2 linked regions of the Streptomyces venezuelae genome follow. The protein of the gene in region 1 interacts with the protein of each later gene in a pairwise test. Links are inferred from orthologs where the notes say so. Each region holds a gene or a part of one and is shown in the gene's direction. Other genes may lie near its edges.

Evidence for each region.
Region 2: the proteins of DEJ49_RS06095 (region 1) and DEJ49_RS12365 interact in binary tests that used the Escherichia coli proteins (3 or more experiments, as listed by UniProt). The link is inferred for Streptomyces venezuelae from one-to-one orthologs.

The regions. Positions count from the first base shown.
Region 1 is NZ_CP029191.1:1,379,950-1,383,083, reverse strand. Bases 313-3,127 are described here. They hold DEJ49_RS06095 (diacylglycerol kinase), read left to right. Parts: upstream 313-1,182; coding sequence 1,183-2,073; downstream 2,074-3,127. Other genes in these bases: DEJ49_RS06090 (DEAD/DEAH box helicase), read left to right, coding at 2,169-3,127; tatC (twin-arginine translocase subunit TatC), read left to right, coding at 313-1,138. In the rest of the region: Sec-independent protein translocase subunit TatA, read left to right, coding at 1-149; more of tatC, read left to right, coding at 245-312; more of DEJ49_RS06090, read left to right, coding at 3,128-3,134. UniProt on the Escherichia coli protein: In vitro phosphorylates phosphatidylglycerol but not diacylglycerol; the in vivo substrate is unknown.
Region 2 is NZ_CP029191.1:2,772,707-2,775,876, reverse strand. Bases 1-2,851 are described here. They hold DEJ49_RS12365 (citrate synthase), read left to right. Parts: upstream 1-702; coding sequence 703-2,001; downstream 2,002-2,851. Other genes in these bases: DEJ49_RS12360 (heavy metal translocating P-type ATPase), read right to left, coding at 2,445-2,851; DEJ49_RS12370 (ATP-dependent RecD-like DNA helicase), read left to right, coding at 1-521. In the rest of the region: more of DEJ49_RS12360, read right to left, coding at 2,852-3,170.

The DNA.
Region 1 (3,134 bases):
TGAAGTCCGAGAGCAAGGACGACACCGCCGCTCCGGCCGACCCGCCGAGCGACCCGGCCGTCCAGAAGCGCACGATCCAGGCCGCCCCCGGCGACGTGACCAGCTCGCGCCCGGTCACCGAGCCGACCGACCGTACGACGCAGCGCTGATCCAAGGCCGGCGCCGACGGCCGGCCTGCCGCACGAGATGAGGACGTGGGTTGCTCAAGTCTGCCCGCAAGAAGGAGAAGGACCCCGAGGGGCGGATGTCCCTCGCGGAGCACCTTCGTGAGCTCCGCAACCGGCTCGCCAAGGGGCTCCTCGCCATCACGGTCGTGTCGATCGTGGCGGCGTTCTACAGCCAGGAACTGATGGAGTTCCTGGCTGATCCCGTGCCGCGCTGCGAGCCCGGCATGAAGGAGACCGGTGGCCACTGCGCGACCGTGACCTTCAACGACCTGCTCTCGCCCTTCACCACCACGGTGAAGGTCAGCCTCATGGTCGGCATAATCGTTTCAAGCCCGATCTGGCTGTACCAGCTCTGGGCGTTCGTCGCGCCCGGTCTGCACAAGAACGAGCGCAAGTACACGTACTGGTTCGTGTCCGCCGCCGTGCCGCTCTTCTTCGCGGGCGCCTGGCTGGCCTACACGATCCTTCCCGTCAGCATGCGTGTCCTGCTCGGCATCACACCCGACGGCGCGGCGAACCTGCTGCCGATGGACAAGATCCTCGACTTCACCGTCAGGATGGTCCTCATCTTCGGCATCTCGTTCGAGCTCCCACTGCTCCTGGTGATGCTCAACATGACCGGCATGGTGACAGGGCGCCGCATGGCCACCTGGTGGCGCGGCGTCGTCATGGGCGTCTTCATCTTCGGCGCGGTGGCGACCCCGACGACCGACCCGGTCGGCATGATCGCGCTCGCGGGACCGATCGTCGTCCTGTACTTCATCGCGGTCGGCATCTCCCTCCTGAACGACCGCCGCCGTCGCCGCAACAACCCCGACGCCGAGCTCGACGACGACGAGGCGTCCGACCTCGACCTGACCCCGCAGGCCGTCGACGACGTCGAAGCGGTGCGGCCGCCCCGGGCGCTGCCCGAGCAGGCGAACGCCGGACGCAGCGATCAGCGGGTGAACGGTTTCGACGACGTGACCTGACGTTGCTAGGGTCCTCCCTCAAACTCCGTCCGGGGGGACCCTTAGTGACCAGCGAGATCACCCTCTTCGTCAATCCCACCGCGGGTCGCGGCCGGGGCGCCCACGCGGCGCAGCCGGCCGCTTCCGCTCTGCGGGCCCGCGGCTTCTCCGTGCGCACGGTCATCGGTGAGGACGCCCCCGACGCGCTGCGCCGGGCCCGTGCGGCCGTCGAGGGCGGCACGGGGGCCCTCATAGCCGTCGGCGGCGACGGCATGGCGAGCCTGGCGCTGCAGGCCGTCGCCGGGACCCGCACCCCGCTGGGGGTGATCGCGGTGGGGACCGGCAACGACTTCGCGCGAGCCCTCGGGCTGCCCGTGCGGGAGCCGGCCGCCGCCGGGGAACTCGTCGCCGAGGCGCTGAAGGGGGCACGCACGCGTGACGTCGATCTGGGGAGGGTCGGCGGGACGTGGTTCGGGACCGTGCTCGCCTCCGGCTTCGACTCGCGGGTCAACGACCGCGGCAACCGGATGCGGTGGCCCACGGGGCGCTTCAAGTACGACCTGGCGATGGTCGTGGAGCTCGCGGCGTTCCGGCCCGTCCCGTACCGCATCACGCTGGACGGCAGCGACGTCCACGAGGTCGAGGCCACGCTCGTCGCGGTCGGCAACGGAACCTCGTACGGCGGCGGCATGCGGATCTGTGCCGGGGCCGACATGAGCGACGGTCTGTTCGACGTCACCGTGGTCGGCGACTGCACCCGCACGACGCTCCTGAAGGTCTTCCCGCGGGTCTACAAGGGCACGCACCTCGACCATCCGAAGGTCACCGTGCACCGCGCGGCCCGGGTCGAGCTCGCCGCCCCCGGCATCACCGGCTACGCGGACGGGGAACCGCTCGGCGCGCTGCCGCTGACCGCGGAGTGCGTGCCGGGGGCCGTGCGCGTCCTCGGGCCGTGAGCGCCGCGACGCGCGCCGCCTGAGCTGGCACGTTCCACCGCCGTTCCGATAATGATCGTCCGTTGTCAGCGGTGGCCGGTAGTCTCGAAAGCACGATGACAGAGGACCTCTCACCGGCCGAGCGGTACGCGGCGGCGCGCAAGCGCGCTGCCGAGCAGGCCACCGCACTCGCGTCCTTCCGCGAGATGTACGAATTCGGCCTCGACCCCTTCCAGATCGAGGCCTGCCAGGCGCTGGAGGCGGGCAAGGGCGTGCTCGTGGCCGCCCCCACGGGCTCGGGCAAGACGATCGTCGGCGAGTTCGCCGTGCACCTCGCCCTGCTGCAGGGCAAGAAGTGTTTCTACACCACGCCGATCAAGGCGCTCTCCAACCAGAAGTACTCCGACCTCGCCAAGCGGTACGGCGCGGACAAGGTCGGCCTGCTCACCGGCGACAACAGCGTCAACAGCGACGCCCCGGTGGTCGTCATGACCACCGAAGTCCTGCGGAACATGCTGTATTCGGGCTCGCAGTCGCTGCTCAACCTCGGCTATGTGGTCATGGACGAGGTGCACTACCTCTCCGACCGCTTCCGCGGCGCCGTCTGGGAGGAGGTGATCATCCACCTCCAGGAGTCGGTCACGCTGGTCTCCCTGTCGGCGACGGTGTCGAACGCGGAGGAGTTCGGTGACTGGCTCGACACGGTCCGCGGCGACACCCAGGTGATCGTCTCCGAGCACCGGCCGGTGCCGCTGTTCCAGCACGTGCTGGCCGGACGGCGGATGTACGACCTCTTCGAGGAGGGCGAGGGCCGGAAGAAGACGGTCAACCCCGACCTCACGCGCATGGCGCGGATGGAGGCCAGCCGCTCGTACAACCCGCGGGACCGCCGCAAGGGCAAGATGATCCGCGAGGCCGACCGCGAGCGGGAGCGCCGGCAGCGGTCCCGGATCTGGACGCCGGGCAGGCCCGAGGTCATCGAGCGGCTCGACGCCGAGGGCCTGCTGCCCGCCATCACGTTCATCTTCAGCCGGGCCGGCTGCGAGGCCGCGGTCCAGCAGTGTCTGTACGCGGGGCTCAGG
Region 2 (3,170 bases), 1.4 Mb from region 1 along the record:
AGGCCATCACGCCCGCCCGCCCGGACCTGCCCGAGAAGCGGTTCGGCGGCCGCGTGTTCCGCGTGGGGGACAAGGTCACCCAAATTCGCAACAACTACGAAAAAGGGCAGAACGGCGTCTTCAACGGCACGGTGGGCGTCGTCACCGCCCTCGACACGGACGAGCAGCGGCTCACCGTCCGCACGGACGAGGACGAGGAAGTTCCGTACGACTTCGACGAACTGGACGAGCTGGCGCACGCCTACGCGGTGACGATCCACCGCTCCCAGGGCAGCGAGTATCCGGCGGTGGTGATCCCGGTCACCACGGGCGCGTGGATGATGCTGCAGCGCAATCTGCTCTACACCGCCGTGACACGCGCCAAGAGGCTGGTCGTTCTGGTCGGTTCGCGCAAGGCTCTGGGACAGGCTGTGCGCACGGTCTCCGCGGGCCGGCGCTGCACGGCCCTGGACTTCCGGCTTTCCGGGCTTCCCGGGCGCCGCGGAGCAGGCCCTGGACGTTTTGATCGATCAAACGAGTAGGAAACCTCACACAGCACTTCCGGAACCGGGGCGAAGGGGGCAGGATGAGCAGGTTGGCGGCACTGAGTGCCGCCAATAGGCCCAATGGTCGACCCCGAGTGCACTCTCCAGGGCCAAATGGGGGATGGTAGAGACAGTCAGGGCACCTCGAAGAAGAGGCACAACGTCGGTGAGGGATGACGTGAGCGAGAACGCTAACAACGGTGTAGTACTGCGGTACGGCGACGACGAGTACACCTACCCGGTGATCGAGTCGACCGTCGGCGACATGGGCTTCGACATCGGGAAGCTCCGCGCCCAGACCGGTCTGGTGACCCTGGACAGCGGCTATGGCAACACCGCCGCCTATAAATCCGCCATCACCTATCTCGACGGCGAACAGGGCATCCTCCGGTACCGCGGCTACCCGATCGAGCAGCTGGCCGAACGCTCCACCTTCACCGAGGTGGCGTACCTCCTGATCAACGGCGAGCTGCCGAAGGTCGACGAGCTGGCCACGTTCAAGAACGAGATCACGCAGCACACCCTGCTGCACGAGGACGTCAAGCGGTTCTACGACGGCTTCCCGCGTGACGCCCACCCGATGGCGATGCTGTCGTCCGTGGTCAGCGCGCTGTCGACGTTCTACCAGGACAGCCACAACCCGTTCGACGAGAAGCAGCGTCACCTCTCGACGATCCGCCTTCTCGCCAAGCTTCCGACGATCGCGGCGTACGCGTACAAGAAGTCGCAGGGCCACCCGGTCGTCTACCCGCGCAACGACCTCGGCTACGTCGAGAACTTCCTGCGCATGACGTTCTCGGTGCCCGCCGCCGAGTACGAGCTGGACCCGGTCGTGGTCAACGCGCTCGACAAGCTCCTGATCCTGCACGCGGACCACGAGCAGAACTGTTCGACGTCCACCGTGCGTCTGGTCGGCTCCTCGCAGGCGAACATGTTCGCCTCGATCTCCGCCGGCATCTCGGCCCTCTGGGGCCCGCTGCACGGCGGCGCCAACCAGTCGGTCCTGGAGATGCTCGAGGGCATCCAGGCCTCCGGCGGCGACGTCGACACCTTCATCCGCAAGGTGAAGAACAAGGAAGACGGCGTGAAGCTCATGGGCTTCGGGCACCGCGTCTACAAGAACTTCGACCCCCGGGCGAAGATCATCAAGGCGGCGGCGCACGACGTCCTCTCGGCGCTCGGCAAGTCCGACGAGCTGCTCGACATCGCGCTGAAGCTGGAGGAGCACGCGCTGGCCGACGACTACTTCGTCGAGCGCAAGCTCTACCCGAACGTCGACTTCTACACGGGCCTCATCTACCGCGCGATGGGCTTCCCGACCGAGATGTTCACGGTCCTGTTCGCCCTCGGCCGCCTGCCGGGCTGGATCGCCCAGTGGCACGAGATGATCAAGGAGCCGGGTTCGCGCATCGGCCGCCCGCGCCAGATCTACACGGGTGAGGTTCTCCGGGACTTCGTCCCGGTCGAGGGCCGCTGACCCTGCCCTCAGCGAGGCATAGAGCGGAAAGCGCCCCGCCATCGATCCCCCCACGGGTCGACGGTCGGGGCGCTTCCCTTTTTCCCGGTGCGGATTCCCCCCACGGGATCCGGCCGGGCGTCTGTGGCGGCCCTGCGGTCTGCCGGGACGCGTACTCACGGGAGGGCCGCTCAAAGCTCCCCGGTGCACGTGCCCCGGCAACGCAATATCAAGGAACATCCCCCAAGATGTCCCTCGATGTCAGGAAGACGTCCCCCAAGACATCTTCCTGCATCGCCCCATTAGACTCGCGACCCCCCTCAATGGTTACGTTCCAAACACTGTGATCTGCGTCTCTTGCATATGTCCAGTAGATGCGCAAGATCGCCGATATGTGGATCTCGCGAACGGGGTGAAGGTGCTGAAACGACCGTGTGAAGACGGTATGTGAACGTCCGCGATCGTTATCTGAACGTCCTCAGACGAAGACTGTTGGTGACCACGAAGACCGAGGAGAAGGCCATCGCGGCCCCCGCGATCATCGGATTGAGGAGACCGGCGGCGGCGAGCGGCAGTGCGGCGACGTTGTATCCGAAGGCCCAGAAGAGATTGCCCTTGATGGTGGCGAGGGTCTTACGGGAGAGCCTGATGGCGTCGGCCGCGACCCGCAAGTCCCCGCGCACCAACGTCAGGTCGCTCGCCTCGATCGCCGCGTCCGTGCCGGTGCCCATCGCGAGCCCCAGATCGGCGGTGGCGAGCGCGGCCGCGTCGTTCACGCCGTCCCCGACCATCGCCACGACCCTGCCCTCGTCCTGCAGCCGCCGTACGACATCGACCTTGTCCTGCGGCAGGACCTCCGCGAACACCGCGTCCGGCGCGATGCCCACCGCGTCGGCGACCGTCCGCGCGACGGCCCCGTTGTCGCCCGTGAGCAGCACCGGCGTCAGACCGAGCGAACGCAGCTCGCGCACCGCCTCCGCGCTGGTCTCCTTCACGGCGTCCGCGACGGCCAGGACGCCACGTGCGGCGCCGTCCCAGGCGACCAGGACGGCCGTGCGTCCGGCGGCCTCCGCGTCGTCCCGCAGCTTGGCCACGGCCTCCAGATCCGTCACCCCGGCCGCCGCGAGGAGCCGCTCGCGGCCCGCGAGCACCTGGTGCCCCTCCACCGTGCCGCGCACCCCGGCCCCGGC